3 regions of the Streptomyces sp. WAC07094 genome follow, and region 2 is predicted to be linked to each of the others. Evidence: riboswitches for the same ligand, from Rfam matches in the RefSeq annotation. Region 2 holds a riboswitch; each other region holds the start of a gene.
The links. Region 2 has a riboswitch for thiamine pyrophosphate ahead of thiC (phosphomethylpyrimidine synthase ThiC). Riboswitches for the same ligand answer to the same signal wherever they lie in the genome.

Region 1 (9,573 bases), 1.9 Mb from region 2:
CGGATCACATGCGATCGGCGCCCCACCTGCCTTTTGCGGTCACTCCGCGACGGGTAAGGTTAGGTTTGCCTCACCGATCGATCGGGACGGCACGACCTCGGGTATCCCGTCGGGAGGTGGACCGCGTGTACGTCTGCAGTTGTTTCGGCATCACCGAGCAGCAGGTGAAGCAGCACGCGGAGAACGGCGCCTGCACCCCCCGGCAGATCGCGTCGGCGTGCAAGGCGGGCACGGACTGCGGTTCGTGCGTACGGCGGATCCAGTCGCTGCTCGGCCGCGGGGCCTGCCCGCGCCGTGAGCTCGCCGACCGGGGCGGGCCGGTCCTCTCCGCCGTGGACGGCAAGGACGGTCCCGACGGTCTGGAAGAGGCCGCCTGACCCTCCGGCCGTCGGCTAGCTGTCCGGCTGTTCGATGACCTGTGCGATGTAGAGCGCCTCACCGAGCTTCTCCACCAGGTCCAGCTGGGTGTCCAGGTAGTCGATGTGATCCTCCTCGTCCTTGAGGATCGACTCGAAGATCTTCGCGGACGTGATGTCGCCCTTCTCCCGCATGATCTTGATCCCGCGCCTGAGCCGGTCGATCGCCTCGACCTCGACCTGCCGGTCCGCCTCGAACATCTCCTTCACGCTCTGTCCGACCCGGACATGGAAGAGCCGCTGGTAGTTCGGCAGGCCCTCCAGGAAGATGATGCGGTCCGTGAGCACCTCGGCGTGCCGCATCTCGTCGAACGACTCGTCCCGCGTGTGCTTGGCGAGCTTGTACCAGCCGTAGTTCTCCTGCAGCTTCGCGTGCAGGAAGTACTGGTTGATCGCGGTCAGCTCACCGGTGAGCTGTTCGTTGAGGAATTCGATGACCTCCGGATCGCCCTGCATCGCGCGGGCTCCTTCCAAGCGGAAACTGGCGGGTTGCGCCGCATGATTGCACTGGCGTCCGAACGCGTCCAGTAAGTTCACGCTTAGTGGGAGTTGTCCGATTCGCGTACCGGTTGGTCATGTGCACCCTCCGCGGTCTGTCAGGATGGAGTCATGGGTCATCCGGTGGAGCGTGAAACTCGAGAAGCGGCAGGATCCGAGCTTCCGCCGGGACAGCGACTGCAGCGGGGATGGCCGGTCACCCACTACGGCCCCGTCCCCAAGTTCCGCCCCGAGCGCTGGGAGTTCAGGGTCTTCGGAGCCACCGCCGACGGCGAGAAGCACTGCTGGAACCACGAGGAGTTCACGTCGCTCCCGTATGCGACCGTCGTGGCCGATCTGCACTGCGTCACGAAGTTCAGCATGCTCGGGGCGGAATGGGGCGGTGTGCCGGCGCGCACGGTTCTGGAGATCGCGCCGCCCGCGCCCGCGGTCACCCATGTCATGGTCTGGGCGGAATACGGATTCAGCTCCAATCTGCGCCTCGCCGACTTCGCCTCGGACCGCGCGATCTTCGCCACCCACAAGGACGGCGAGCTGCTCACCGCGGAACACGGCTTCCCGCTGCGTCTGATCGTTCCGCATCTGTACGCCTGGAAGGGCCCCAAATGGGTCCGCGGCGTCGAGTACATGACCGCCGACCGGCGCGGCTTCTGGGAGGAGCGCGGCTACCACAACCTCGGCGACCCCTGGAAGGAACAGCGCTACTCCTACCAGGAGGAGCCCGGGGACGGCCCGGAACTCTGACCTGCCGGCTGTCGGATCAGCCGTGGTAGCGGTGCACCACCGCATGGCCCTTTCCGCGGCCGATCATCCACTTGTTGACCGGCGTGGTGAGCACGAAGGCGAGGGCGAGCGAGACCGCCAGCGAGCCCCAGAAGAGCAGATCGCCGAGATGGGCCTCCATCGCGGACGGCCACAGGACGATCACACCGTTGTCGATCACCTCCATCACGGCGATGGAGAGCGTGTCCGCGGCAAGGGCGACGCGGACGGCGGTCCGGAGGTCGACGCCGGCCCCGAGGACGCCGCGCAGGGTGAGCGAGTAGCCGAAGACGAAGGCGAGCACGATCGCGAGGGCCATGGTCGGGCCGTTGCCCCAGCCCGCAGCCGTGCCGATCACCATGCCGAGCACCTCACCGATGGCGCATCCGGTGAGGCAGTGCAGAGTGGCCCGCGCGGCCGCCTGCCAGGTCGCTCTCCCCGTGCCGTGGCCGTGCCGGTGATGGGCCCGAGTGGAGTGCGCTACGTGGTCGGTGTGTGCCTCGTGCTGCATGGCGGCCCCCGATGTCCGGCTGCGTTTCCCGTCGCCACACAGAACCGTATACCCCATGGGGGTATTCCGCAGCCGTTCGCTCTCAGCCGTCCCGCAGCTTCTTCAGGTGCTCCACGTCCGCCGCGTGCCCTTCCTTGCCGCCCGGCGTCTCGATGATCAGAGGCACGCCCTCGGTCGCCGGATGGGTCATCAGGGCGCGGAACGGTTCCTCGCCGATGTGCCCGGCGCCGATGTTCGCGTGGCGGTCCTTGTGGGCGCCGACCAGGTCCATCGAGTCGTTCGCGTGGATCAGCCGGAGCCGTCCCTCGCCCACCGTCTCCACCAGCAGGTCCAGCGTTCGGTGCATCCCGTGCGGCCCGGTCAGGTCGTGCCCGGCCGCGAAGACATGGCAGGTGTCGAGGCACACACCCAGCTTGGGGTGCGCGTCGAGGGCCTCGAAGTACGGCCCGAAGTCCCAGGTCCGCGAGCACAAGGAGGCACCCTGGCCCGCGGTCGACTCCAGCAGAAGGAAGGGGTCGTCGTCGTGTGTGAGCTCGTCCAGCAGTGGGAGCAGGCGCTCGCGCACCTGGGCGAGGGCGACGGCCCGGTCCCGGCCGCCCGTCGCGCTGCCCGTGTGCACGACGACGCCCAGTGCCCCTATCTCCCGGCCCCGGCGCAGCGAGTGCCGCAGTGACTCCACGGACCTCTCGGCCGTCGCCTCGGTGTGCGAGCCGAAGTTGATCAGGTACGGCGCGTGGACGTACGCCGGGATCGACCCGGCGGCGCACGCCGCACGGAACTCCTCGTCCTGCCGCGGATTGCCGGCGGGCGTCGCCCAGCCCCGCGGATTGGCGACGAAGACCTGCACGGTCTCCGCCCCGAGGTCACGCGCGTAGGCCAGTCCCACCGAGTTCAGACCGCCGGCCACGGGGACATGGCCGCCGATGGGATTGCGGGCGGCACCGGACATGCCGAGCGGGCCATGGGAGGGCTGAGTTCTCACCCTTCAAGGGTGTCATGCGTCCCGTGGCGCGCCGTCAGCGGATCTTGATCGTGATCGTCGACCCCTTGGGCGCCTTGTCGCCGCCTTCGACGGACTGGCTCTTGACCGTCTCGCCGAACAGACCCAGCAGCCCCCGGTCCTCCTCGACCTGGAAGCCCGCTTCCTCCAGGGCCCTCCTCGCGTCGTCGACGCCGTCGCCCACCACGTCCGGGACCTCCACCTGCTCGCGGCCCTTGGAGATCGTCAGCGTGACGGTGTCGCCCTCGCCGACCTCCTTGTCCGCGCCCGGCGACTGCTCGGCGACCTGTCCGGCCTCGAACGCCGACATGATCCGGGTGTCCGCGATCTTCACTTCCAGGCCCGCGTCGCGCAGTTGCGCGGTGGCGTCGTCGATGGAGCTGCCCGTGACATCGGGAACCTCCACGGGGCTGCCCTTGCTCACGGTGAGCGCGATCGCCGAGCCGCCGTGGCGTTCGGTGCCCGCCTCCGGATCCGTGCCGATCACGAAGCCCTTGGGCACGTCCTCGCTGAAGGCGCGCGTGACCATGCCCGCGACGAGCCCGTGCTGCGTGAGCTGCTCCTGCGCCTTCTCCAGCCGGACGCCCCTCAGATCCGGTACCCCGACCGTCTCCGGGCCGTCCGAGACGGTCAGCGTGACGGAGTCGTGGGAGCGGATCCGGGCGCCCGTCGCCGGGTCGCTGCTGATCACCGTGCCACGCGTGACCGTGTCGCTGTAGGCGTGCTTGACCTGCTTGACCTCGAGCCCCGCCTGCCCGAGCCGGTCACGGGCCTCTGCCTCGGTCTTCGCCAGCAGCGGGGGGACCTTGGTGAACTGACCGGAGTTGATGTACCAGACGCCGGTGCCCACGCCGAACAGCACCAGCACGGCGAGAACAACCGCGAACACCCCGCGCCTGGGGCGCCCGCGGCGGGCGGCGGGTGGCCCGGGCGGAGGCATCTCGAGCCGGCTCGTGCGGTTGATCACCGCCGTCCGGGCCTCGGCGTCCGGCGCGACGGGAGTGCGCGGTACGACGCTCGTGCGGTCCTGGGCGTTGTCGTGCTCCTGAGTGATCGCCTGCGGGGGCACCGCCTCCAGCTGCTCGGCGGTGAGCGCGCCGCGCGCCTCGCGGGCCTGTCCGAGCAGGGCCACCGCGTCGCCCGGTCGCAGCCGGGGGTCGCGCGCGGTCGCCGAGGCGACCAGATCGTCGAGTTCGACGGACAGACCGGGAACGGCGGCCGACGGCGGCGGCACGTCCTCGTTGAGGTGCTGGTAGAGCACCTGGGCGGGGGAGTCCCCGTAGTGGGGCTTGCCGCCGGTGAGCATTTCGTAGAGGACGACCCCGCATGCGTACACGTCGACCCGGGGGTCGGCCGTGCCGTGCTCGATCTGCTCCGGGGCCAGATAGGAGACCGTGCCGAGGACGGCGCCCGTCGTGCTGGTGACGGTGTTCACGGCCCGTACGAGCCCGAAGTCGGCCACCTTGACCCGGCCGTCGTCCCCTATGAGGACGTTCTCCGGCTTCATGTCGCGATGCACGAATCCGGCGCGGTGGGCGGCGCCCAGGGCGGCGAGCACCGGCTCGAGGATGTCCAGGGCGGCGCGCGGTTGCAGCGCCCCGCGCTCGCGCAGCACGTCGCGCAGGGTGCAGCCGGCGACGTACTCCATGGCCAGATAGACGTAGGAGCCGTCGGCGCCCTGGTCGAAGACCTGCACCACGTTCGGGTGCGCGAGGCGCGCGACTGACTTGGCCTCGCGTATGAAGCGCTCGACGAACGAGCCGTCGGCGGCCAGCGCCGGATGCATCACCTTCAGTGCCAGGACGCGGTCGAGGCGGGTGTCCACGGCCCGGTAGACCGTGGCCATCCCGCCGACCGCGATACGGGCGTCGATGCGGTAGCGGCCGTCGAGCACATGCCCGACGAGAGGGTCGTGAAGGGTCGTATCCACGCAGGTGAGTCTACGAGGGCATAACGACCCGCCCGACGGATACGGCCGAGCCGGGGTGCGACTGCAGCCGACCTGTGACGCTCGCCGCACCTGTACGGGGCCGTGTGCGCCGGTCCTCAGAAGGCAGGCCGCTCCGGGTCCAGACGGGCGACGCCCTCCGTGGGGGACGACGCCTGAGCGAAGTGCCGACGGGGGATGCGGCCCGCCCTGAGCGCGAGCCGCCCCGCGTCCACCGCGTGCCGCATCGCTTCCGCCATCAGCACCGGTTCCTGGGCCCGGGTGACCGCCGTGGCGAGCATCACACCCGCGCACCCCAGCTCCATCGCGAACGCCACGTCCGACGCCGTACCCGCTCCCGCGTCCAGGACGACCGGCACACGCGCCTGCTCCACGATCAGCTGGAAGTTGTGCGGGTTGCGGATGCCGAGCCCGGAGCCGATCGGCGAGCCCAGCGGCATGATCGCCGCGCAGCCGACGTCCTCCAGCTTCCGGGCGAGGACGGGGTCGTCGTTCGTGTACGGCAGCACCGTGAAACCGTCGTCGACCAGTGTCTCCGCCGCGTCCAGCAGCTCGATGGGGTCGGGCAGCAGGGTCCGCTCGTCGGCGATGACCTCCAGCTTGACGAGGTCCGTGCCGAGCGCCTCACGGGCGAGACGGGCGGTGAGCACGGCCTCGCCCGCGGTGAAGCACCCCGCGGTGTTGGGCAGCACCCGGATGTCCAGCTTCTCGAGCACGGAGAGGACCGATCCGTGCACCGAGGCGTCGACGCGCCGCATGGCGACCGTCGTCAGCTCCGTGCCGGACGCCACCAGTGCCCGTTCGAGCACATCCAGGCTCGGCGCACCGCCGGTGCCCATGATCAGCCGGGACGAGTAGGTCGTACCACCGAGGACGAAGGGGTCGTCGGCCATGGTCAGCCTCCTTGGACGGCGGTGAGGATCTCGACACGGTCCCCCTCGCAGAGGTGCGTCGAGGGCCACTGCGTGCGCGGGACGACGGTTTCGTTGAGGGCGGCGGCCACGCCCGAGGGGGCCGTGGTCAGGATCCGGACCACGGCGTCGAGCGCGGTGTCGGGGGCGATGCGGTGGGGCTCGCCGTTGACCGAGATGTTCATGCGGGCTGCTCCGTGAGTGCCGCGGCGAACCGCGTGGGGGTGAAGGGGCGGGCTTCGTCGGGAAGCTCGCCCGTGGTCAGGACGTGGGCCATGACGTCGCCGGTGACGGGGGTGAGCAGGACGCCGTTGCGGTAGTGCCCGGTGGCCAGCAGCAGGCCGTCCAGCTTCGTGGGCCCGAGCAGCGGCGCGTTGTCCGGGGAGCCCGGGCGCAGACCGGCACGGGTCTCGGTGAGCGGCAGTTCGGTGATGCCGGGGACCAGCTCGTGCGCGTCCCGCAGCAACTCGTAGACACCGCCCGCGGTGACCGCCGTGTTCCAGCCGAGCTCCTCGCTGGTGGCGCCGACGACCAGCTCCCCGTTCTCGCGCGGGACCAGGTAGACATGGCTGCCGCGGACGACGGCACGCACGGTACGGCTCAGGAACGGCGCGTACCGCTCGGGCACGGTCAGCCGCAGCACCTGGCCCTTCACCGGCCGCACGGGAGGCAGGACCTCGTCCGGGACGCCCGCGAGCCGTCCGCTCAGGCTGCCGGCGGCCAGGACCACCTGCCCGGCGGCGAGGTCGTCGCCGTCGGCGGTCCGGACGCCTGCGGCACGGTCGCGCGCCACCGTCAGCCGTTCGGCCCACGTCCGGTGGAAGACGACCCCGGCCCGCTCGCAGGCGAGGACCAGGGCCGCGGCCAGCCGGCGCGGGTCGATCTGGTGGTCTCCGTCGACCCTCAGACCGCCGCGCACACCGGGCGCGAGCATCGGCTCCAGGCGACGGCACTCGCGTCCGTTCAGCCACTCCGCCGCGAGGCCGGACCGCTGCTGAAGCGCGTGCAGTTCCCGCAGGTGGGCACGGTCGTCGGCGTCCAGCGCCACCGCCAGCGTGCCGCACCGGCGGTAGCCGAGGTCCCGGCCGGACGCCTCGGCGAGCTCGTCGGCGAAGTCGGGGTAGCGACGGGCGGACTCGAGGTTCAGGCCGAGCAGCGTCTGCTCCCCGTAGTGCAGTTCGGTGACGGCCGCGAGCATCCCGGCGGCCACCTGGGCGGCACCACCGCCCGGCTCGGGATCCACCACGGCGGTGGAGAGCCCGTGCAGGGCCGCCCGCCAGGCGGTCACCAGCCCGATGATTCCGCCCCCGACCACGAGGACGTCGGATGTGGGTGTAGGAGACATGGGCGTCGAGCCCCCTCCCTTCGCCGGCATGACCCGGATCAGGTTCGTACGGTCGGAGGCCGCCAGCCTCCCTCTCAGCCCGGTGCGTCCGGGCTCCCGCGAGTGCTTTACCTTGGCCACCCTATCCGGTGCCGTTTGCCTCAGTAAGGGAGCCTCCGTACATGGTCCCATCGCTCGAAGGACTGACCTTCGCCCCTGTGGCGGACCAGGCACCCGGACAGGTCGGGACCGGCACCCGGTTCACCTACCACGAGCAGGACGGCGGGATCTGGGCCGAATACGCGGGTGGCGACGTCGTACGCGGCCGTTTGGTGGGTACACGAAGCGGTGACCGCCTCGACTTCCGGTACGTCCAGCTCACGCACGACGGGATCACGTCGTCCGGGCACTGCGAGTCCCGGATCGTGGAGCTTCCCGACGGGCGGTTGAGGCTGGAGGAGTCGTGGCAATGGGAGTCGCGAACGGGCGACGGGACGAGCATTGTGGAAGAGGTCACCCGGCACGCACGCTGACTGACGGTTTGTCAGTTGTCTATGGTGATCAGGTGAGCGAGCAGACGCAGGCGCGGAGCGATTCGGCACGGCGGGTCGTCGTCGTGGGCGCGGGCATGGCCGGGGTGCAGACCGCGGTCGCCCTGCGGGAACAGGGCTTCGGGGGCCGGGTGACGCTGATCGGCGCGGAACCCCACCCGCCGTACGACAGACCGCCGTTGTCCAAGGCCGTGCTGCTCGGAAAGGCCGACGGCTCCGCCTTCGACGTCGACTTCGAGGCCCTGGACATCGGGTTGCGGCTGGGCTGCGAAGTGCTCGGCGTGCGCCCCGACGACCACGAGCTGGACACCACCGAGGGTCCCGTGCCGTACGACGTCCTGGTCCTCGCGACCGGAGCGGAGCCGATCCGGCTGCCCGGCACCGAGGGTGTGCCCGGCGTGCATCTGCTGCGCACGCTGGACGACGCCGAGCGGCTGCGGCCGGTCCTCGCCGAGCAGCACGACGTCGTGGTCGTGGGTGCCGGCTGGATCGGCGCGGAGTTCGCCACCGCCGCGCGCGAGGCGGGCTGCGCGGTCACCGTGGTGGAGGCCGCCGACCGGCCGCTCGCCGGGGCGCTGCCCGAGGACGTGGCCGCGCCGATGACGGCCTGGTACGCGGACAGCGGCGCCGATCTTCGCATCCACGCGCGCGTGGAGCGCATCGAGCCCGGGGCCGTGGTGCTCGACGACGGTTCGCGGGTGCCCGCGGGTGCGGTGGTCGTGGGCATCGGGGCCCGTCCGGCGACGCGATGGCTCGCCGAGTCGGGCATCGCCCTCGGGGTACACGGCGAGGTGCTGGCCGACGACCATCTGCGCACCTCGCTGCCCGACGTGTACGCGGTCGGCGACTGCGCCTCCTTCCCGTCGGGCCGCTACGAGGAGCGTCTGCTGGTCCATCACTGGGACAACGCCCTCCAGGGCCCGCGCACGGTGGCCGCGAACATCATCGGTGAGACGCCGATGGCGTACGACCCGGTGCCGTACTTCTGGTCCGAGCAGTTCGGTCGTTTCGTCCAGTATGTGGGTCACCACGCGGCCGCCGACACCACGGTGTGGCGCGGCGACCCCGAGGGCGCGGCCTGGGCCGTCTGCTGGCTGCGCGGGGGGCGCCTGGTCGGTCTTCTGGCCGTGGGCCGCCCCCGTGACCTGGCCCAGGGACGCCGTCTGATCGAGGCGGGCACCCCGATGGATCCCGAACTCCTGTCCGACCCGTCGCGCCCGCTGAAGGAGGCCACAGCGTGACCGTGTCCGGCGGTCCGTGCGAAGCCCCAGGTGAGAGGGCTTCCGTATCCACCGCAGGGGGCAATCGCGCCCCCGGTGGAGGCGCCCCGCTTTCCGACTGTCGGTCCGGGATGGCACGCTTGATCCCGTGACCGAGATTGACGCAAAGATCGATGCTCTCGTCCCTGCCTGGCTCACCCTCCCCGACATCGCCGAATCACTCGGCGTCGAGGTGACCCGGGTACGGCAGCTGGTCAAGGAGGGCCAGCTCATCGCCGTACGCCGTGGTGAGAACCGTGCACTGCACGTCCCCGCCGCCTTCATCGACGGGGACAAGGTCGTCAAGGGCCTGTTTGGCACCTTGACGCTGCTGCGGGACGACGGCTTCACGGTCGAAGAGATGATCGAGTGGCTCTTCACCCCGGACCCGAC
Region 2 (9,573 bases):
CTCCTTGTGATCTGCCATCTACGTTCAGCAAACTTCTGAACGTGTCAGGGGGATCATTCCTGGCCAGTCGACGGCTACTGACGGGGTAGGCGATGCGCGAGTCGGTACAGGCAGAGGTCATGATGAGTTTTCTCGTCTCGGAGGAGCTCTCGTTCCGCATTCCGGTGGAGCTGTGTTACGAGACCTGCGATCCCTATGCCGTACGGCTGACCTTCCACTTGCCCGGTGATGCGCCCGTGACCTGGGCCTTCGGACGCGAGCTGCTGGTCGACGGGGTAGGGCGGCCGTGTGGTGACGGCGACGTGCACATCGCGCCGGCCGAGCCGGACACCTTCGGCGATGTGCTGATCCGGCTCCAGGTGGGCGCCGATCGGGCACTGTTCCGATCGGGTGCGGTGCCGCTCGTGGCGTTTCTCGACCGCACGGACAAGCTGGTGCCGCTCGGGCAGGAGGGCTCGCTCGCCGACTTCGACGCGCATCTGGACGAGGCGCTGGACCGGATCCTGGCGGAGGAGCAGAGCGCCGGCTGAGGCTCTCTACGGCGCTGTAACGGCTCCTCGCGGGTGCTGTGCGTACCTGGAGGCGCCGCGGCGTTTGAGGGCGCTGTAACGGTTCCTCAGGCGTGACAGGGCCATGAGTGGGCGCGTCGACCGGACAGTGAAGTCGGCGGCGGCAGACGGACTTGGCGCGTCTGTGCAGCTGCCTCCACGGTTCGGGGCGGATCACCGTTGTGGCGGACCGCCGTTCCAGGCCGACCGCGGTTCCAGGCGGATGACCGCTCCAGTGGATCACCGCCTCCTGCGGCGTCCCCGTCCCCCGCGTGCCGGGGCCACGTCCGCGGCCATTGCCGTCTGCGGACGGTCGGCCGAGACCATGAGGGCGGCCAGGGCCGTGGTGACCGGCACCGAGGCCACCAGCCCGATCGATCCCACGAGCGTCCGCACGATCTCCTCGGCGACCAACTCGCTGTTGGCGACCGTCACCACACCGCTCTGCGCGATCGAGAAGAGCAGCAGCAGGGGCAACGCGGCACCCGCGTAAGCCAGAACGAGGGTGTTCACGACCGATGCGATGTGGTCGCGTCCGATGCGAATGCCCGCGCGGTAGAGGCCGCGCCACCCCACTGAGGGGTTCGCCTCGTGGAGCTCCCAGACCGCCGACGTCTGGGTCACCGTCACATCGTCGAGAACGCCCAGCGAACCGATGATGACGCCGGCGAGCAGCAGACCGCTCATGTCGATGTGCGGGTACAGGCCATGGATCAGACCGGTGTTGTCGTCCGTGTTCCCGGTCAGCGCGGCCCAGTCGATGAACTCCGAGCCCAGCAGACCGATCAGCGACAGCGAGATGAGGGTGCCGAGCACCGCCACCGAGGTGCGGGCCGAAAGACCGTGGCACATGTAGAGGGCGATCAGCATGATGGCGCTCGATCCGACCACCGCCACGAGCAGCGGATTCGAGCCTTGCAGAATCGCCGGCAGGATGAAGAGACTCAGCACCAGGAAACTCACGGCCAGCGCGACGAGCGCCATGACGCCGCGCAACCGTCCCACGACCACCACGGCGACCGCGAAGATGCCGGCGAGCAGGGCCATGGGGAACTTGCGGTTCACATCGGTGACCGAGTACTGCAGGTCCTTGGGCGCGGAGGGCTCATAGGCGACCACGACCTTCTCGCCCTGGTGCAACTGCCGGGACTGGTCGGGCTGGACGATCTCCGTGAACGTACGGCCCTTGTCGTTGCCGGTGTCGACCCGGATCGTCGCCTTCTTGCAGGTACCTCCCGCCTCTTGCTGTGCCGAGGAACCCTCGGCGGTGGAGGTGTCGCCGGTCGGGGTCTCGCCCGAGGCGTTCACGGACTTGCAGTCCACCGCTACGACCGTGGTGACCGTGGCCTGCTGGGTCTGCCGGTCGAAGCCGACACCGGTCCGCTTGTGGTCCGGAACGCCGCCGGGCCACAGCACCACGAGACCGACCACGACCGCCGCGGTGAAGGGAATGAGGATCGCCGCGATGACTCTGCGCAGATGACGTGAGACGGGGGCGGCCGGCCCATGGCTGTGGGAGTGGCCGTGCCCGCCGCCGGACCCGTTGCCGTCCCCAGGCCCGCCTCCATGGCCGCCTCCGTGACCGTCCCCGGGCCCATGACCGCCTCCATGGCCATGGTCGTGCCGGTCGCCCGGACCGCGACCGCGAGGCGGCTCGGAGGGCGGATAGGGGGGCGGGTGCTGCATCGAGGTCACCGACCGATCATTGCAAGATGGCGCGAGGCCTACTGTGCAGGCCGCGGAATTAGACGCTAGCGTGAGAGGACCTTTGCACACGCGGGAGCTCGGAGCACCGGGCTGAGAGGGCGCTGACCTCCGTGGACGCGATGTTTCACGTGGAACATCGTCGAGCGGAAACCGCTGCGTCGACCGCTGAACCTGTTACCGGGTAATGCCGGCGTAGGGAGTAGGTCTCATGACCAACAAGGATGCGCACACGCCTGCCTCCGATCAGCAGCACATGTCCTCGGAGGCCGGAACGTCCATCGGATGGCACAAGGCGTTCGTCGAGGGTTCGCGCCCCGATCTGCGGGTGCCGGTCCGTCAGGTGCATCTCACCAACGGGCAGTCGGTCACGCTGTACGACACCTCCGGCCCGTACACCGATCCGCTTGTGGAGACGGACGTCCGCAGGGGTCTGACGCCGCTGCGAGAGAACTGGATCGTCGCTCGCGGGGACACGGAGGAGTACGCGGGGCGGCCCGTCCGTCCCGAGGACGACGGAATCAAGCACACATCGCCGCGTGGGGGCCTGCGCAACCTCGACGCGGTCTTCCCGGGCCGGCCGCGCCAACCGCGCCGGGGTCGTACCGGCCAGGCGGTCACACAGCTCGCCTATGCGCAGCGGGGCGAGATCACCCCCGAGATGGAGTTCGTGGCGATCCGGGAGAACATGGCGCCCGAGGTCGTACGGGAGGAGATCGCGGCGGGTCGCGCGGTTCTCCCCGCCAACGTCAATCACCCGGAGACCGAGCCGATGATCATCGGCAAGCGGTTCCTGGTGAAGGTGAACGCCAACATCGGCAACTCGGCGGTGACGTCCTCCATCGAGGAGGAGGTCGAGAAGATGACCTGGGCGACCCGTTGGGGCGCCGACACGGTCATGGATCTGTCCACCGGCCGCAACATCCACACCACACGCGAGTGGGTGCTGCGCAACTCCCCCGTGCCGATCGGCACGGTGCCGCTGTACCAGGCCCTTGAGAAGGTCGACGGGAAGGCCGAGGAGCTGACCTGGGAGATCTACAAGGACACGGTCATCGAGCAGGCCGAACAAGGCGTGGACTACATGACGGTACACGCGGGGGTGCGACTGCCGTATGTGCCGCTGACCGCGAACCGGAAGACCGGAATCGTCTCCCGAGGCGGTTCGATCATGGCGGCATGGTGCCTCGCGCACCACAAGGAGTCGTTTCTCTACGAGAACTTCGAGGAACTCTGCGAGATCCTCGCGGCGCACGACGTCACCTACTCGTTGGGCGACGGACTGCGACCGGGTTCGATCGCCGACGCCAACGACGAGGCGCAGTTCGCGGAGTTGCGCACCCTCGGGGAACTCAACCGGATCGCCCGGCGCTTCCATGTGCAGACCATGATCGAGGGCCCGGGACATGTCCCGATGCACAAGATCAAGGAGAACATCGATCTGCAGCAGGAGGTCTGCGACGAGGCCCCGTTCTACACGCTGGGGCCCCTGACGACGGACATCGCGCCCGCGTACGACCACATCACCTCCGGCATCGGTGCGGCGATGATCGCCTGGTGGGGCACGGCCATGCTCTGCTACGTCACGCCCAAGGAGCATCTGGGTCTGCCCAACCGTGACGACGTCAAGACCGGTGTCATCACCTACAAGATCGCCGCTCATGCGGCCGATCTCGCCAAGGGACATCCGGGCGCCCGGACATGGGACGACGCGCTGTCCGACGCGCGCTTCGAGTTCCGCTGGGAGGACCAGTTCAATCTGGCCCTCGATCCGGACACGGCCCGCGCCTTCCACGACGAGACCCTCCCGGCGGAACCGGCCAAGACCGCCCACTTCTGCTCGATGTGCGGACCGAAGTTCTGCTCGATGAAGATCAGCCAGAGCATCACGGAGCGGTTCGGCGGCGCCGCGTCCGAGGGGGCCTCCGCCGAGGAGATCGCCGAGGGGATGCTCCAGAAGTCGAAGGAGTTCGCGGAGAGCGGGAACCGGGTGTATCTGCCGATCGCGGACTGATGTTCCCGGCCGGTGCTCGTGGTCGTCGGTTGATCACGGGCACCGCCCGTCGCGCCCGCTGCTCCCGATTCCCCTACGACCCGGGCGTCTCGCACCTCGCGACGCCTCGGGGAGGATTCCGCAGAAGTCCGAGGAGTTCGGGGTGAGCGGGAACTGCCCGTTCGAGGCGAACTCCTCTACTCTCTGCCACGCGATCACGTGCCGGACGGAGGGGGTGGGTCGTGGTCTCCAAGGATCTCGTCGAGGTGACGTCGCTCGAGCAGTTGGGCGCGCTGCTCGGAGAACCGACGCCGGCGGCGGCGGACAAGGTGCGGAGCAGTCTGCACGAGCTCGACAAGCAGTGGTTGGCGGCGTCGCCGTTCTGCCTGGTGTCGACCTCCGCCGCCGACGGCAGTTGCGACACGTCGCCGAAGGGCGATCCCGCCGGTTTCACCCTGGTTGTCGACGACACGACGATCGCCATACCCGACAGGCCCGGCAACCGGCGCGGCGACGGGTTCCGCAACATACTGACCAATCCGCAGGTCGGGTTGCTGTACCTGGTCCCCGGCCGCAGTGACACCCTGCGCATCAACGGACGGGCGCGCATCCTCCAGGACGCCCCGTTCTTCGAGCAGATGGTCGTGAAGGGGAATCGCCCGAAGCTGGCCCTGCTGATCGAGGTCGACGAGGTCTTCTACCACTGCCCGAAGGCCGTGTTGCGGGCCGGGCTCTGGAAGGCGGACAGCTGGAACCCGGACGCGGCCCCGCCGCGCTCTCTGATCGCCAAGACCCTGGAGCGCCGTCCGGAGAGCCTGGAGGAACTCGAACGGCACTACGGCCCGCAGTACGGCCAGCGCCTGTACGGCTGATCTCCGTCACCGGTTCGGTGACACGGCCGCCGGAACCCGGTGAGCGCCGTCCGAAGCAGATTCCCGGCGGCGCTCGTCGGCAGCGGACTCTCCGGTGCTCTGCGCGGTCTCCAAAGGTTTCCACGGGTCTCGGCGAGACGATGGCTCCTCCCCGGCCGTCGAAGCGGCGTGAGCCCGTGGACGTCGTGCCGGGGTCCTCGACCCGGGACACCGGCACCCGGCGGCACCCTCGGTGCCGTCGGCGCCGGTGGCACCGGCACGGTCGGCCGGCACCGCCTCACTCCGGTCGGTGGTCCGGCCCGCCGAAGTCCGGACTGGTGAAGTCCGGGCTGGTGAAGCTGGGCCGCGATCCCGCGGAGGCGCCGCTGTCGGGGCTGCTGAACCCCGGCCGGTCGTACCCGAGGTGCGGGATGCGGCTGGGGGTCGTTTCCGGAGTCTTCCGGCTCATCGCGGCCGTACCCGGGTCGGCGAGCGCCTCGCGGAGGAACGGCAGGATTCCGCGCTCCAGCAGGGCCTCTCGCCAGGATTCCCTGGCCCGGGTCACCTCCAGGGCCAACTCGCCCTGGGGGCCTGGTTCGTCCTCGGCGGAGCTGTTGCGCAGGGCGGTGATCAGCAGCCCTATCGCGGCGATCAGGATCGTCGCCGCCGTCATCGCGCCGAAGACCCACCCGGTGGTCAGGAGGGTACGGGCGAAGGCCTGGTCGGGATCGACCATCTTGAGGATGTAGCCGACGAGCAGGAAGATCACCGCGGCGGCACCGGCGAGGAAGGGAGCGAGCACCGCGACGACGGCACCTGCTCCGGCACTCGCGGCGGCCTCTCCCATGGTGGCGGCGAGCCCCAGGCCGTCCATCTCCTGTTCCAGGGAGCGGGAGGTGCTGTCGTGGACGGGCGGGGTGGACTGCGTCGGCCGGCGCAGTTCCTCGCGGACCTTCACGTAGTGGTGGTACTCGGCCGCTGCCGCCGCCGTGATGAGAGCGGTGGCGTTCAGCGCCATGGTGCGCAGTTGTTCGGGGTTGAGCCGCTGTCCCACAGCGGCCAGTTCCGGGCGGTGTGGTGCGGAGCGCAGCGCCTCATCGAGGATCCGCTCGTAATCCTGGCGGTCCTCGCTCAGCAGGTGCTGCGGAACGCTGTTCATGTGCATCCCCCGATGCTCCGTAGGGCTTGTGGCTCGGCATGCTGACGAGCCGTCGGGCAGAAACGGAGGGGAGCCTGCTACGGATAAGCCGATGGTAGAGCGGCGACGGCACCCGGTGACAGGGGGTTTCAGGAAATTGCACGCCCGACCGCCGGGTCAGCGGCGGTACTGTGCCGGGGTCACGTGCCTCGTGAACTTCTAGCGCTCCAAGGGGAGTTGCTGGACGAGCAGCTTCCCGGCCATGGTCACACCGCCGTCCATCGCGATCGCCAGCCCGTCCGCGTACACGTGCGGACCCTCGACCACCGGTCCGGTGCTGTCCTCGCCCTCCTCCGAGCCGACCTGGCCCAGCAGGTAGGGAATGGGGCTGTGGCCATGGACGACGCGCCTGCCGCCGTACATCTCCAGCAGGGACCGCGCGGCGTCGGCACCGCCCTCGTCGCGGAAGGAGAAGCGCTTGGTGAACTTCCGGAACAGGTCCCACACCTCGTCCGCGTCGTTGCGGGTGAGCGTTTCGCGGATGGTGTCGTTGACCGCTTCGATCGAGTCGCCGTAGTCGAGGTACGCGGTCGTGTCCGAGTGGACCAGAAGATGTCCGTCGACCTCCTCCACCGCGTCCAGACGGGCCATCCACTGGAGGTGATGATCCTGCAGGCGGTCCATGTCCGTCTTCTGGCCGCCGTTGAGCAGCCAGGCCGCCTGGAAGGTGGCCGTTCCCGCGCCGGAGCTGACGGGGGTGTCGCCGAACCGCTTGGCGCCGAGGAGGAGCAGCTCGTGGTTGCCCATGAGCGCCTTGCAGTAGCCACCTGACGCGGCGGCCTCGGCCGACAGCCGCATCACGAGATCGATGACACCGATGCCGTCGGGACCGCGGTCGGTGAAGTCCCCCAGGAACCACAGCCGCGCCGTGCCGGCGGACCAGTTGCCTGCGGCGTCGATGAGGCCCTTGTCCTGGAGGGCCGCCACGAGCTGGTCGAGGAAGCCGTGGACGTCCCCGACCACGAACAGCGGCCCCGGTCCCTCGCCGGGCTGCTGGGCCGGGACGGACGCGGGGTCGACGGTGGTCTGGAGGGTGTCGCCGCGGTTGACGACGGGGAGGTCACGCTCGGTGGGCGTGTAGTCGGCGGAGTACCCGTCGGGGTAGGCCGCCGGCGGTGCGGCGGTCGGGGCGACCTCGCCGGGGGGCATGTTCTGGGCGTACGGACCGGTCTCGTGGACGTATCCGGGCACCCTGAAGTCACGCACCGGCCCCGTCTGTTCCGCCTCGGGTCCCTGACCGGCCCCCTGAGTCATCGACCCCTCCACCATTGCGCCGCATCTGCACCGCTTCGGACTGCCTGGTCGCAGCGGCCCGCGGTGTCGTGGGCCCATCATAGGAATGCGGATCGCGCCATGTGATGACCCAGGGGTGGTGAATCGGGGAAGGGCCCCGGATCCCCGAGGCTTTCGCCCTAAATGGGCGGGGCTTTCCCCTGTCGACGGCCGGCCCTTCGGCCGCCCGCGGGCCATCCGTGCGTCGCCCGCGGGTCACCGGCGGCTACCCCTGCTCGGGGGACCGGGGCGGACTGACGGTCGTACGCGGCGGGCGTCGCTCGGACGACGTACGGACGATCAGTTCCGTCGGTATCACCTGCTCGACGGGCCGCTCCGACTGCACCCCCTCGATGGCGTCGATGAGGAGCTGGACCACCGCCGTGCCGATCCGGCGGGGCTTCAGCGAGAGCGTCGTGACCGGAGGCTCGGTGTTGGCGTACACGGCGGACTCGCTGCAGCACACGAGCAGCAGATCGTCGGGTACGCGCAGTCCGTACCGGCGGGCGGCCGCCAGCAGGTCGGTGCCGTTCGGGTCGAAGAGCCCGTAGACCGCGTCGGGACGGTCGGGACGGGCCAGCAGACGGTCGGCGGCGACGGCGCCCGCGCACGGGTCGTGGGCCGGATAGGCCTCGTAGACGGGGTCCTGCCCGACGCGCTCGCACCAGTTCAGGTACGCGGTCGTGGACAGGTGGGTGTAGGTGTCCGTGGTGGTGCCGGTCAGCAGTCCGATCCGGCGGGCACCCGCCTCCGCCAGGTGGTCGAGGATGCCCAGGACCGCCGCCTCGTGGTCGTTGTCGACCCAGGCGGTGACCGGGAGCGAACCGGCCGGGCGGCCGTCGGAGACGACCGGTAAGCCCTGCCGGACCAGCTCGCTGACCACCGGGTCCTGGTCCGACGGGTCGATGACGACCGTGCCGTCCAGGGCGACGTTCGACCACACGTCGTGGCGCGAGGTCGCCGGCAGGATCACCAGTGCGTAGCCCCGGGCGAGCGCGGCCGAGGTGGCGGCTCTGGCCATCTCCGCGAAGTACGCGAATTCGGTGAAGGTGAAAGGTTCATCCCCGTACGTCGTCACGGTCAGGCCGATGAGGCCCGACTTGCCGGTACGGAGGGTGCGGGCCGCGGCCGAGGGGCGATACCCCAGCCGTTCGGCGACCTCGCGAACGTGGCGTCGGGTGGCGTCCGGCAGCCGGCCCTTGCCGTTGAGGGCGTCGGAGACGGTCGTGATGGAGACCCCGGCGGCGGCGGCCACGTCTCTGATGCCCGCCCGTCCCTGTCGGCTTCCTCGGCGGGAGGTCTCCGCCCGGCCCACCTGGTGCTTCCCTGCTGCTGTCATGGCGAGCCGATAGTAGGGCTCATGCGGTGGGGTAGTGCGGACGCATATGCACCCGTTGACAGGCACGTTTCTGCATGGTCAATTTCCGTCAAATGCCTTGGAACCCAAGAGACTTGAACGATCCAGCATCAGTACATGACTTGTCGGCACGTATGGGCCTGCCAAGGTCGCCATATTTCGAAGAGGTCTCAACTCACCTTCACGAGGGATGCGCGCCAGGGCGTGAGCCACGGGCGCGCACGAAAGTCGGCGACGCGCCCCCCGGACCCACACGCCTTCGGACGGTGATGCGCCCCGGTTCGTACGCTGATGCGCCGCCGTTTTCGCCGGGACGGGAACGCAGGCGCACACGGTTGTCCACAGCCCATTCGCAGCGGCGCCGAATCCTCATAAGGTGAGAAGCATTGGACGCCGGTGGCGGGCCACGGCCGGTGGTGTGCGCGAGGAGGACTGCGGTGAGCGAGACGAGCCCGAGGCTGCGTGCCGTGCTGGAGGACATCCCCACCTACAAGCCCGGGAAGCCTGCCGGGACGGGCGGTCCGGCGGGCTACAAGCTGTCCTCGAACGAGAACCCCTACCCCCCGCTTCCGGGCGTGCTGGAGAGCGTGACCGCGGCGGCCTGTTCCTTCAACCGCTACCCGGACATGGCGTGCACGGGCCTGATGGAC
Region 3 (9,573 bases), 3.1 Mb from region 2:
CTCGAAGCCGCCGACCTCGTGGGGGACCTGTGGTCGGTACCCGCCTATCTGCGGTTGTGCGCTCCCTGGCTGAACCCCGACGACGTCCGCAGGCTGCAGCGCACGGACCCCCAGGCCTGGACGGTGTCGGACCTGCCGCTTCTGGACGCCGCCCGGCAGCGCCTCGGCGACCCGGAGTCGTCGAGACGCAGGCGCCGGCACAGGGCGTCCGTCGCCGCCGAACGCGAGCGCATGGCCGCGGTCATCGACAACGTGCTCGCGGCCGACGAGGACGGCGAGGGAGCGGTGACGATGCTGCGCGGACGGGATCTGCAGGGCAGTCTGATCGACGAGGCCGCACTGCCCGGCACCGCGCAGGAACCGCTGGCCGGCCCGTTCGCGCACATCGTCGTGGACGAGGCCCAGGAACTGACCGACGCGGAGTGGCAGATGCTGCTGCTGCGCTGCCCTTCCCGGAGCTTCACCATCGTCGGGGACCGAGCCCAGGCACGGCACGGGTTCACCGAGTCCTGGCGTGAGCGGCTCGAGCGGATCGGGCTCGGCCGGATCGATGTGGCGTCCCTGACCATCAACTACCGTACGCCGAAGGAGGTCATGGCGGAGGCCGAGCCGGCCGTACGGGCCGTGCTCCCGGACGCCAATGTGCCGACGTCCGTCCGCAGCACCGGAGTTCCCGTCGTCCACGGCCGCGTCGCGGACCGGGACTCGATCCTCGCCGGCTGGCTCGACGGGCATGCCGACGGGGTCGCCTGTGTCATCGGCGATCCCACGTTCCGGGCGACACCCCGCGTGCGGTCGCTGACCCCGGAGTTGTCGAAGGGGCTCGAGTTCGACCTGGTCGTCCTCGTCGACCCGGAGGCCTTCGGGACGGGTGTCGAGGGGGCGGTCGACCGCTATGTCGCGATGACCCGGGCGACCCAGCAGCTCGTCGTTCTCACGAGCTCCTGACGCCGGCCGGGCGGTTTCGGCGACCGCCCTCCTCCTCGGCTGCTCGGGGCCCGTCGTCCGGATGCCGGCATGATCCGGACGACAGGTCCTAAGCGCGCTCGACGAGCACCGTGCTGCCCTGGCCGACGCCCACGCACATGGTGGCGAGGCCGCGGCCGGCACCGGTGCGCCGCATGCGGTGCAGCAGGGTGGTCAGGATGCGGGCGCCCGAGCAGCCGAGCGGGTGGCCGAGGGCGATGGCGCCGCCGGTGGGGTTGACCAGGTCCGGATCGATCCCGAGGCGGTCCACGCACGCGAGGGCCTGGGCGGCGAACGCCTCGTTGAACTCGGCCTCCTGGATGTCGCCGATCGTCCAGCCGACGCGTGCGAGCGCCTTCTCGGTCGCCGGGACGGGGCCGATGCCCATGACGTCCGGGTGGACACCCGCCGAGGCCCCCGCGACATAGCGTCCGAGGGACTGCAGGCCGAGCTCGTTCAAAGCCTCCTCGCTGACCAGGAGGAGCGCGGCCGCACCGTCGTTCATGGGCGAGGCGTTGCCCGCCGTGACGGTGCCGCCCTCGCGGAACACCGGCTTGAGACGGGCGAGTTTCTCGTATGACGTGTCCTCGCGCACACCTTCGTCGGCCGTGACGGTGACACCGTCCGCCCTGGTGACGGGATGCAGCTCGGCGTCGAAGTATCCGTTCTTGCGGGCGTCGGCGGCCCGCCGGTGGCTGCGCAGGGCGAAGTCGTCCTGGCGCTCGCGGGTGATGCCGTACCGCTCGGCGACCTCTTCGGCGGTCTCGCCCATGGACAGCAGACCGTGGAGGTCCTTCATCGCCGGGTTGACCAGCCGCCAGCCGAGGCGGGTGTCCACGGTCTCCATGCGGTGGGGCAGGGCCTCGTCGGGGCGGGGCAGCACGAACGGGGCGCGGCTCATGGACTCCGAGCCGCCCGCGAGCACGATGTCGGCCTCACCGGCGGCGACGGTGCGGGCGGCCGTGGTGACCGCCTCCAGGCCGGAGGCGCACAGCCGGTTGACCGTCGCGCCCGGCACGGACTCGGGCAGTCCGGCGAGGAGGGCGGCCATGCGGGCCACGTTGCGGTTGTCCTCGCCCGCCTGGTTGGCGGCGCCCCAGTAGACGTCGTCGATGCGCGCCGGGTCCAGGGCGGGCACGTCGGCCATCAGACCGCGGATCACGGTCGCCGCGAGGTCGTCGGGCCGCACGGACGACAGAGCGCCACGCAGTCTGCCGATGGGAGTGCGGCGGGCTGCCGCGAAGTGGACGGTACGCACGACGGAACTCCTGAGCACCCTCGACGAGTAATTAGCACTGCTAGTTTTTGACTATAGAACGCCGGGCCGCCACTGGGAAGAACCACCTCCTCGGTATCCCCGGATCGCCCGCCGCCCACCGGGTTTCACCCCCTGCCTCTCGGGCACCCGGGCGCCCATGGAGTGGTTGCGACACGCGGCATGTGTGGAGGAGGACCCCGATTTGTTCTTCCCGGTCGGCACGACGGGACCGGCTCTGGTGGAGGCCGCCGCCGCGAAGCGTGTGTGCCGACGCTGTCCGGTCGCCGCCGACTGCCTCGAGTGGGCACTGGACACCGGGCAGACGGCGGGCGTCTGGGGAGGCACCGACGAGCGGGAACGCGCCGCACTGCTCCGGTCCAGAAAGCGACGCATGACAAGGAGAAGCGCACGATGACCGTGGTGCACAGCGCCCTTCCCGAGTCCGCACGTGCCATCACCGGGGAAGCCCTGCAGGAAACCCTGGTCGACCTGGTCGGGCTCTCCCTCATGGCGAAGCAGGCCCACTGGAACATCGTCGGACCGAGGTTCCGATCGATCCACCTCCAACTCGACGAGGTGGTGGCCACGGCACGCTCCTACTCGGACACCGTGGCCGAACGCGCGGCCGCGCTCGGCGTCCCCCCGGACGGCAGGCCGGAGACCATCGGCTCCGCCTACGGCCTCCCGGGCGCGAAGGAGGGTTGGCTGCGCGACACCGACGTCGTCCGGTTGATGGTCGAGTCGCTCGGGACGGCGATCGGGCGTCTGCGCAACCGGATCGACGCGACCGCGGAACCGGACCCCGTCACCCAGGACCTGCTGATCGGGCTCACCGCAGAACTGGAGAAGCAGCGCTGGATGTTCGAGGCGGAGAACTGGCCGCGGGAGGACTGAGCGGACGGGCGCACGTACGGACACGAGCACGTACGGAGCGGAGGGTGGCCCGCGAGGGCGAGAGGGGAGTTCACGATGGCCGACGCCCTGGAGACGGACGCGCTGTGGGACGAGTTCCAGGAGGTGGTGAACATGACGTCCCAGGAACTCGCGGCCTGGCTGCGGGTCCAGGACGCCGACGAGGACACGGGATCCCCCGGCAGAGCGGACGGCCCCAGCGGCCCCCGCGTCGTCGCCATCCTGCAGAAGCGGCGCATGGACCTCACCGACGACGACATCCGGGTCATGCGCGAGGTGGTGGAGAAGGTGACGCTCGCGCAGGACCGCCGGAGGGGTCGGCGATCGTCGCGGTGAAGGCGGCCGTGCCCACGGGACAGCGGTCCGGGAACGCCGGTGCAGCCCGTCGCGGACACCGAATCCGGCACCGCGGGCCGGGCGTTGACGGGTGCCGCGCTCGCCAGGAAGGCGGCCCGGTCCGTCCCGGGCACGCCGCACGAGCCACTCGGGCCGGAGGGACCGGCCCGCACGGGCGGCGCTACGCCGCAAGGCTCCGACAGGCCGCCACCGCATCCGGTGGCGGCCCTTGTGTATGGCACATCCGGCGGCTCGGGTTAGTCTTGCCGCCGTACCGGACACGGGGTGCCCCATTCGCGGGCTGAGATCACACCCGTTGAACCTGAACCAGTTCGTACTGGCGGAGGGATGTCTTTCATGCCATTGGCGCATGTCTCCGGCGGGCTGCCCGCCGACGGCCGACGGACCGTCTTCGACGGACGGATGCCCACCGCTCCCGGGGATCTCAGGGTCGAGGGACACGGCATCGAACCGGTCCCCGAGAGCAATCGCTACGGCGGCGCGGGCCGGCTGTTCACGGTGTGGTTCGCCCCCAATCTGACCATGACCGGTGTCTTCACGGGCACCATCGGCATCACGCTCGGCCTCGACTTCGGCACGGCGCTCGTCGCCGTGGTGCTGGGCACGGTGCTGGGTGCCGTCCCCACGGCCTACCTCGGCACCTGGGGAAGCCGCACCGGCGCGGGCCAGCTCCCGCTCGCCCGGCTCGCGTTCGGACGCGCGGTGGTGCTGCCCGGAGCCCTGCAATGGCTGTCCTCGGTCGCCTGGGACGCACTGATCGGCCTGTTCGGCGGGGACGCGCTCGCACGCCTGTGCGGCTGGCCGTTCTGGCTGGGAGTGCTGGTCATGATGCTGGGGCAGGGCGCGCTCGGGGTGCTCGGTTACGAGGCGATCCATCGTCTCCAGATCGTCATGACCTTCGTCCTCGCGGCCGCCTTCGCGCTGATCGCCGTACGGATGCCGGCCGACGTCCACCCCGCTCTGACGGGCAGTGCACACGGCGCGGACCGGGCGGGCGCGTTCGTACTGACCAGCACGATCGCCTTGAGCCTGACCTTGTCCTGGGCCCCGTACGCCAGCGACTTCAGCCGCTATCTGCCGAGCACCACGTCCCGGACCAGGATGTTCTGGCACACACTGCTCGGTCTGGTGGTGTCCTTCCTGGCCGTGCAGCTCCTCGGCCTGTGGGGCGCCTCGGCGCTCACCGACCAGACGGCCGCCGGGGTGGACCGGCTGCTCGGCGGAGGCGCGCCGGGCGCGTTCGGGCTGCTGGCGGTGGCGCTGGCGGCCCTGTGCAGCAACGCCATGAACGACTACAGCGGCTCACTGGCGCTGCAGACCATCGGACTGCGCATACCGCGCCCGGTGGCGGCCGCCCTCGCCGCCGCTCTCGGATTCCCGCTGGTGCTGTGGATGCACGCGGCCGACACCACCGCCCGCTTCCAGAACGTGCTGCTGTTCGTCGGCTACTGGATCCCCGGGTTCGTGGCGATCGTGGTCGTCGACTGGCTCGTACGGCGCGGCACGGTGGCCGATCTCGCCGCCGAGACGGCCCGGCCGCGGTCGGTGTGGCCGCCGCTGCTCGCCTTCGCCGGCGCCTTCGCCGCAGCGGTGCCCTTCATGGACACGGGCCTGTACGTGGGTCCGGTGGCCCGTGCGCTGCACGGCGCCGACGTCTCGTACTACGTGGCGTTCCTGGTGGCCCTCGCGGTGTACGCCCCGCTGCGCGTCCGACAGGAGGGCCGCGCATGACCGCGCCGCCGCGCGTCCTGACCATCGCCGGCTCCGACTCCGGGGGCGGCGCCGGGATCCAGGCCGATCTCAAGACCATGCTGGCCCTGGGCGCCCACGGCATGAGCGTGGTCACCGCGGTCACCGCGCAGAACTCCGTCGGGGTGCAGGGCGCCTGGGAATTGCCGGTGGCGGCGGTGCGCGCCCAGTACCGCAGCGTGGTCGACGACATCGGCGTCCAGGCGGTGAAGACCGGGATGCTCGCCTCGCCCCGCCTGGTCACCGTGGTGGCCGAACTGCTCGCGGACGTGGGGGTCCCGGTCGTGGTGGACCCGGTGAGCGTCTCCAAGCACGGGGACCGGCTGCTCGCCGACGACGCGCTGGACGCGGTGCGCACCAGGCTGCTGCCGCGCGCGACGGTGACCACGCCGAACCTGGACGAGGTCGCGGAGCTGACCGGCATCGCGGTGACCGACGAGGAGGGCATGCGCCGCGCGTCCGCGGAGCTGCTCTCGTACGGGCCCCGATGGGTGCTGGTGAAGGGCGGGCATCTGCCCGGTGCTGCCGTCGACCTGCTGACCGACGGCCGCGAGGAGCACTGGCTGCGGGCCCCCCGCCACGACAACCGGCACACCCACGGCACGGGCTGCACCCTCGCCTCGGCGGTCGCGGTGGGGCTCGCACAGGGTCTGACGGTGCCGCAGGCCGTTCGGCAGGCCAAGGAGTACGTCACCGAGGCCATCGCGGCGGGCTTCGCCCTGGGGGCCGGCATCGGTCCGGTGGACCACGGATGGCGACTGCGGGCGGGTGGGTGACGGCGACACCGCACCGTCATCCGGGGCGCTGCGCGTCGAGCGATGCCGTCCGACCTGGTGTGATGGAAGGGCACCGCCGAATCCGTTCCGGAAGGACCGTACTCTGAACACCCCGCTCGCCGAGGCCCTCTCCATCGTTCTGCTCGTCGCCGTACTGGCCGGCGCCGTGGTGCGTCCCTTCGGGATGCCGGAAGCCGTGGTCGCGGTTCCGGCGGCCGGCATCGCGATCGCGACCGGCGCCATCTCCCCGGCCCACGCGGGGGCCGAGGCCGAGCGACTCGGGCCGGTGGTCGGCTTTCTGGCGGCGGTGCTGGTACTGGCCCACTTCTGCGACGTGGAAGGGCTGTTCCGGGCGTGCGGCGCCTGGATGGCACGCTGGGCGGCAGGCCGGCCCGGTCGGCTGCTGACCGCGGTCTTCACCCTCGCCTCGGTGATCACCGCCGTGCTCAGCCTGGACGCCACGGTCGTGCTGCTCACCCCGGTGGTGTTCGCCACGGCGGCCCATATGGGTGCCCGCCCCAAGCCCCACCTCTACGCCTGCACCCATCTGTCGAACACGGCTTCGCTGCTGCTGCCGGTCTCCAATCTCACCAACCTGCTCGCGTTCGGCGCCTCGGGGCTGAGCTTCACACGGTTCGCCGCCCTGATGGCCCTGCCGTGGCTGGTGGCCGTCACCGCCGAGTATGTTGTCTTCCGCAGGTTCTTCCGTCGGGACCTGGGCGCCGGAGCCGGGGCCCCGGTGCGGGAGGAGCCGCCCCCGCTCCCCCTGTTCGCCCTGCTGACCGTGGCCTGCACGCTCGCCGGGTTCGTGGTCGCGTCCGTCTTCGGCATCGACCCCGCGTGGTCGGCGCTGGCCGGGGCGCTGGTCCTGGCCGTGCGTGCGCTCGTCCGGCGCCAAGCCACCCCCCTCACGGTGGTGCGGGCGGCGGCGCCTTCCTTCCTCGCGTTCGTGCTGGCTCTCGGTGTGGTGGTGCGCGCGGTGGTCGACAACGGGCTCGCCGGCGCGCTCGGCCGGGTGCTCCCCGACGGGACCGGCCTGCCCGCGCTGCTGGGCATCGCCGCCCTGGCCGCCGTGCTGGCCAATCTGATCAACAATCTGCCGGCGGTCCTGGTCCTGCTGCCGCTGGCCGTCCCGTCAGGTCCGGGCGCGGTCCTCGCCGTCCTGCTCGGCGTGAACATCGGCCCCAACCTCACCTACGCCGGCTCGCTGGCCACACTGCTGTGGCGGCGCATCGTCCACCAGCACGAGCACGCCGTCGACCTCAGGGAGTTCACCCGGCTCGGGGCGATCGCCGTGCCGACCGCACTGGTGGGCGCGGTGGCGGCGCTCTGGGTCTCCCTCCACGTCCTCGGCGCCTGACGAGGCCGGCCTCCCCCGGTCGGGCGCACGCCACGGGCACGCGCTTGGCCGGCGCGCCGAGATCCCGCTCCCCGCGGTGAGCAACTCCCGCCCCGCCGTCCGTACCTGATCGCGACGGCGGTACGAGCCGCACCGAGCGAGGTCCGCCGCACCCGAGGGACACCCGGGGGCGGTGGATCCGGACCCAAGGAGCACAGCATGCAGGCGACCGCGCAGATCGGCGTCACCGGGCTCGCGGTGATGGGCCGCAACCTGGCCCGGAACTTCGCGCGGAACGGGTACACCGTGGCCGTGCACAACCGCACCCCGACCCGAACCAAGGCGCTGGTCGAGGAGTTCGGGCACGAGGGCGCGTTCGTGGCCGCTGAGACGGCCGAGGAGTTCGTGGCGGCGCTGGAGCGTCCGCGCCGACTGATGATCATGGTGCAGGCGGGCGACGCGACCGATGCCGTGATCGAGGAGTTCGCGCCGCTCCTGGAGCCCGGCGACATGATCATCGACGGTGGCAACGCGCACTTCTCCGACACGCGGCGCCGGGAGAGGTCGCTGCGCGATCAGGGCATCCACTTCGTCGGCGCGGGTGTCTCCGGCGGCGAGGAGGGCGCCCTGCACGGACCGAGCATCATGCCCGGCGGCTCCCCGGAGTCGTATGCCTCGCTCGGACCGATGTTCGAGAAGATCAGTGCCGAGGTCGACGGCGAGCCGTGCACGACGCACATCGGCACCGACGGCGCCGGGCACTTCGTGAAGATGGTGCACAACGGCATCGAGTACGCGGACATGCAGGTGATCGGAGAGGCCTACGACCTGCTGCGCCAGGTGGCGGGATACTCCCCCGCCGAGATCGCCGGCATCTTCCGCGAGTGGAACAAGGGGCGCCTGGACTCGTACCTGATCGAGATCACGGCGGAGGTGCTCGCCCACGTGGACGCCTCGACCGGCGAGCCGTTCGTGGACGTCGTCGCCGACGCCGCCGGGCAGAAGGGAACCGGGCGTTGGACCGTGCAGACCGCACTGGACCTGGGCTCCCCCGTCACCGCCATCGCCCAGGCGACATTCGCCCGCGCCGCCTCCGGCCAGTCCGCGCTGCGCCGGGCCTACCGCGGACTGCCGGGCGGCACGCAGTGGGACCTCACCCCGTACGAGGCCGAGCGCTTCACGGCACAGGTGGAACAGGCCCTCTACGCCTCGAAGCTGATCGCCTACGACCAGGGCTGGAAGATGATCCTGGACGCCGCCGAGGAGTACGGCTGGGAGATCGACCTCGGCGCGGTCGCCAGGATCTGGCGCGGCGGCTGCATCATCCGCGCCGCCTTCCTCGACCGCATCCGCGCCGCCTACGCCGCCGATCCGGGTCTGGTCAGCCTGCTGTCCGACGCGGGGTTCGCGGCCGAGATCGGGGACGCCCAGGTGCCCTGGCGCGAGGTGATCGCCACGGCGGCCCGCAGGGGTGTGCCGGTGCCCGCGTTCTCCGCCGCCCTCTCGTACTACGACTCCCTGCGCGCCGAACGCCTGCCGGCCGCCCTCACCCAGGGCCAGCGGGACTACTTCGGCGCGCACACCTACCGGCGGGTCGACCGCGAGGGCAGCTTCCACACGCTCTGGGGCACGACCGACCGCGCCGAGACGCGGTCCTGAACCGTCCGCCGGGCTCCCGTTCGGGGAGCCCGGTGATCCGGACGCGCGCACCGCTCCCCTGCGCAGGAGCCACCCGAAGGCCGTACGACACTTACCCGCATGACTGATGCACCGCAGAAGGCCAAGATCCCCGCGTGGCGGCGGCCGACCGACGGTGAGCACCGCTGGCAGGTCGCGGCGGTTCTGGCGCTCATCATCGCCGCCCAACTCGCGGAGCCCCGAAAGCTGACCCTTCACCCGCACTGGCTGCTGCCCGCCGTGGAGGGCGTCTTCCTTGCGGTGCTGCTGCTCAGCAATCCGGGCAGGATCAATCGCGAGTCGGTTCCGCTCCGCAGCGCGTCCCTGGCGCTCGCGGCGATCGCCAGCCTGGCCAACGCCTGGTCACTGGTGCTGCTGCTCACCGTCCTGCTCACCGGGCACGAGGAGCGTTCCGCGAGCTCACTGCTCCTGGTCGCGGCCGGCATCTGGGGCACCAACATCGTGGTCTTCGCCCTGTGGTACTGGGAGTTCGACCGTGGTGGCCCCGTCGCGCGTGCGCACGCCCACCGCGCCCATCC

Region 1: linked by a shared signal. The riboswitch ahead of thiO (glycine oxidase ThiO) and the one ahead of thiC (phosphomethylpyrimidine synthase ThiC) in region 2 are both predicted to bind thiamine pyrophosphate.
Region 3: linked by a shared signal. The riboswitch ahead of RCR19_RS05150 (cytosine permease) and the one ahead of thiC (phosphomethylpyrimidine synthase ThiC) in region 2 are both predicted to bind thiamine pyrophosphate.

The regions. Positions count from the first base shown of each region.
Region 1 covers NZ_JAVMJZ010000001.1:6,115,173-6,124,745, forward strand. Annotated here, with positions in the region: gene RCR19_RS27040 ((2Fe-2S)-binding protein) at 126-377, shown strand; gene bfr (bacterioferritin) at 393-872, opposite strand; gene RCR19_RS27050 (sulfite oxidase-like oxidoreductase) at 1,026-1,658, shown strand; gene RCR19_RS27055 (DUF4396 domain-containing protein) at 1,675-2,187, opposite strand; gene RCR19_RS27060 (deoxyribonuclease IV) at 2,270-3,136, opposite strand; gene pknB (Stk1 family PASTA domain-containing Ser/Thr kinase) at 3,204-5,117, opposite strand; gene RCR19_RS27070 (thiazole synthase) at 5,234-6,028, opposite strand; gene thiS (sulfur carrier protein ThiS) at 6,031-6,231, opposite strand; gene thiO (glycine oxidase ThiO) at 6,228-7,391, opposite strand; TPP riboswitch at 7,390-7,501, opposite strand; gene RCR19_RS27085 (hypothetical protein) at 7,553-7,903, shown strand; gene RCR19_RS27090 (FAD-dependent oxidoreductase) at 7,936-9,162, shown strand; gene RCR19_RS27095 (Rv2175c family DNA-binding protein) at 9,290-9,573, shown strand, end outside.
Region 2 covers NZ_JAVMJZ010000001.1:4,234,924-4,244,496, forward strand. Annotated here, with positions in the region: gene RCR19_RS18665 (SsgA family sporulation/cell division regulator) at 93-530, shown strand; gene RCR19_RS18670 (YibE/F family protein) at 789-2,243, opposite strand; TPP riboswitch at 2,315-2,471, shown strand; gene thiC (phosphomethylpyrimidine synthase ThiC) at 2,464-4,266, shown strand; gene RCR19_RS18680 (pyridoxamine 5'-phosphate oxidase family protein) at 4,488-5,117, shown strand; gene RCR19_RS18685 (hypothetical protein) at 5,395-6,261, opposite strand; gene RCR19_RS18690 (metallophosphoesterase) at 6,454-7,548, opposite strand; gene RCR19_RS18695 (LacI family DNA-binding transcriptional regulator) at 7,793-8,905, opposite strand; gene hisC (histidinol-phosphate transaminase) at 9,361-9,573, shown strand, end outside.
Region 3 covers NZ_JAVMJZ010000001.1:1,145,027-1,154,599, forward strand. Annotated here, with positions in the region: gene helR (RNA polymerase recycling motor ATPase HelR) at 1-948, shown strand, start outside; gene RCR19_RS05130 (thiolase family protein) at 1,037-2,224, opposite strand; gene RCR19_RS05135 (WhiB family transcriptional regulator) at 2,382-2,639, shown strand; gene RCR19_RS05140 (DNA starvation/stationary phase protection protein) at 2,636-3,118, shown strand; gene RCR19_RS05145 (DUF3140 domain-containing protein) at 3,194-3,472, shown strand; TPP riboswitch at 3,744-3,838, shown strand; gene RCR19_RS05150 (cytosine permease) at 3,830-5,224, shown strand; gene thiD (bifunctional hydroxymethylpyrimidine kinase/phosphomethylpyrimidine kinase) at 5,221-6,018, shown strand; gene RCR19_RS05160 (arsenic transporter) at 6,122-7,378, shown strand; gene gndA (NADP-dependent phosphogluconate dehydrogenase) at 7,577-9,016, shown strand; gene RCR19_RS05170 (hypothetical protein) at 9,116-9,573, shown strand, end outside.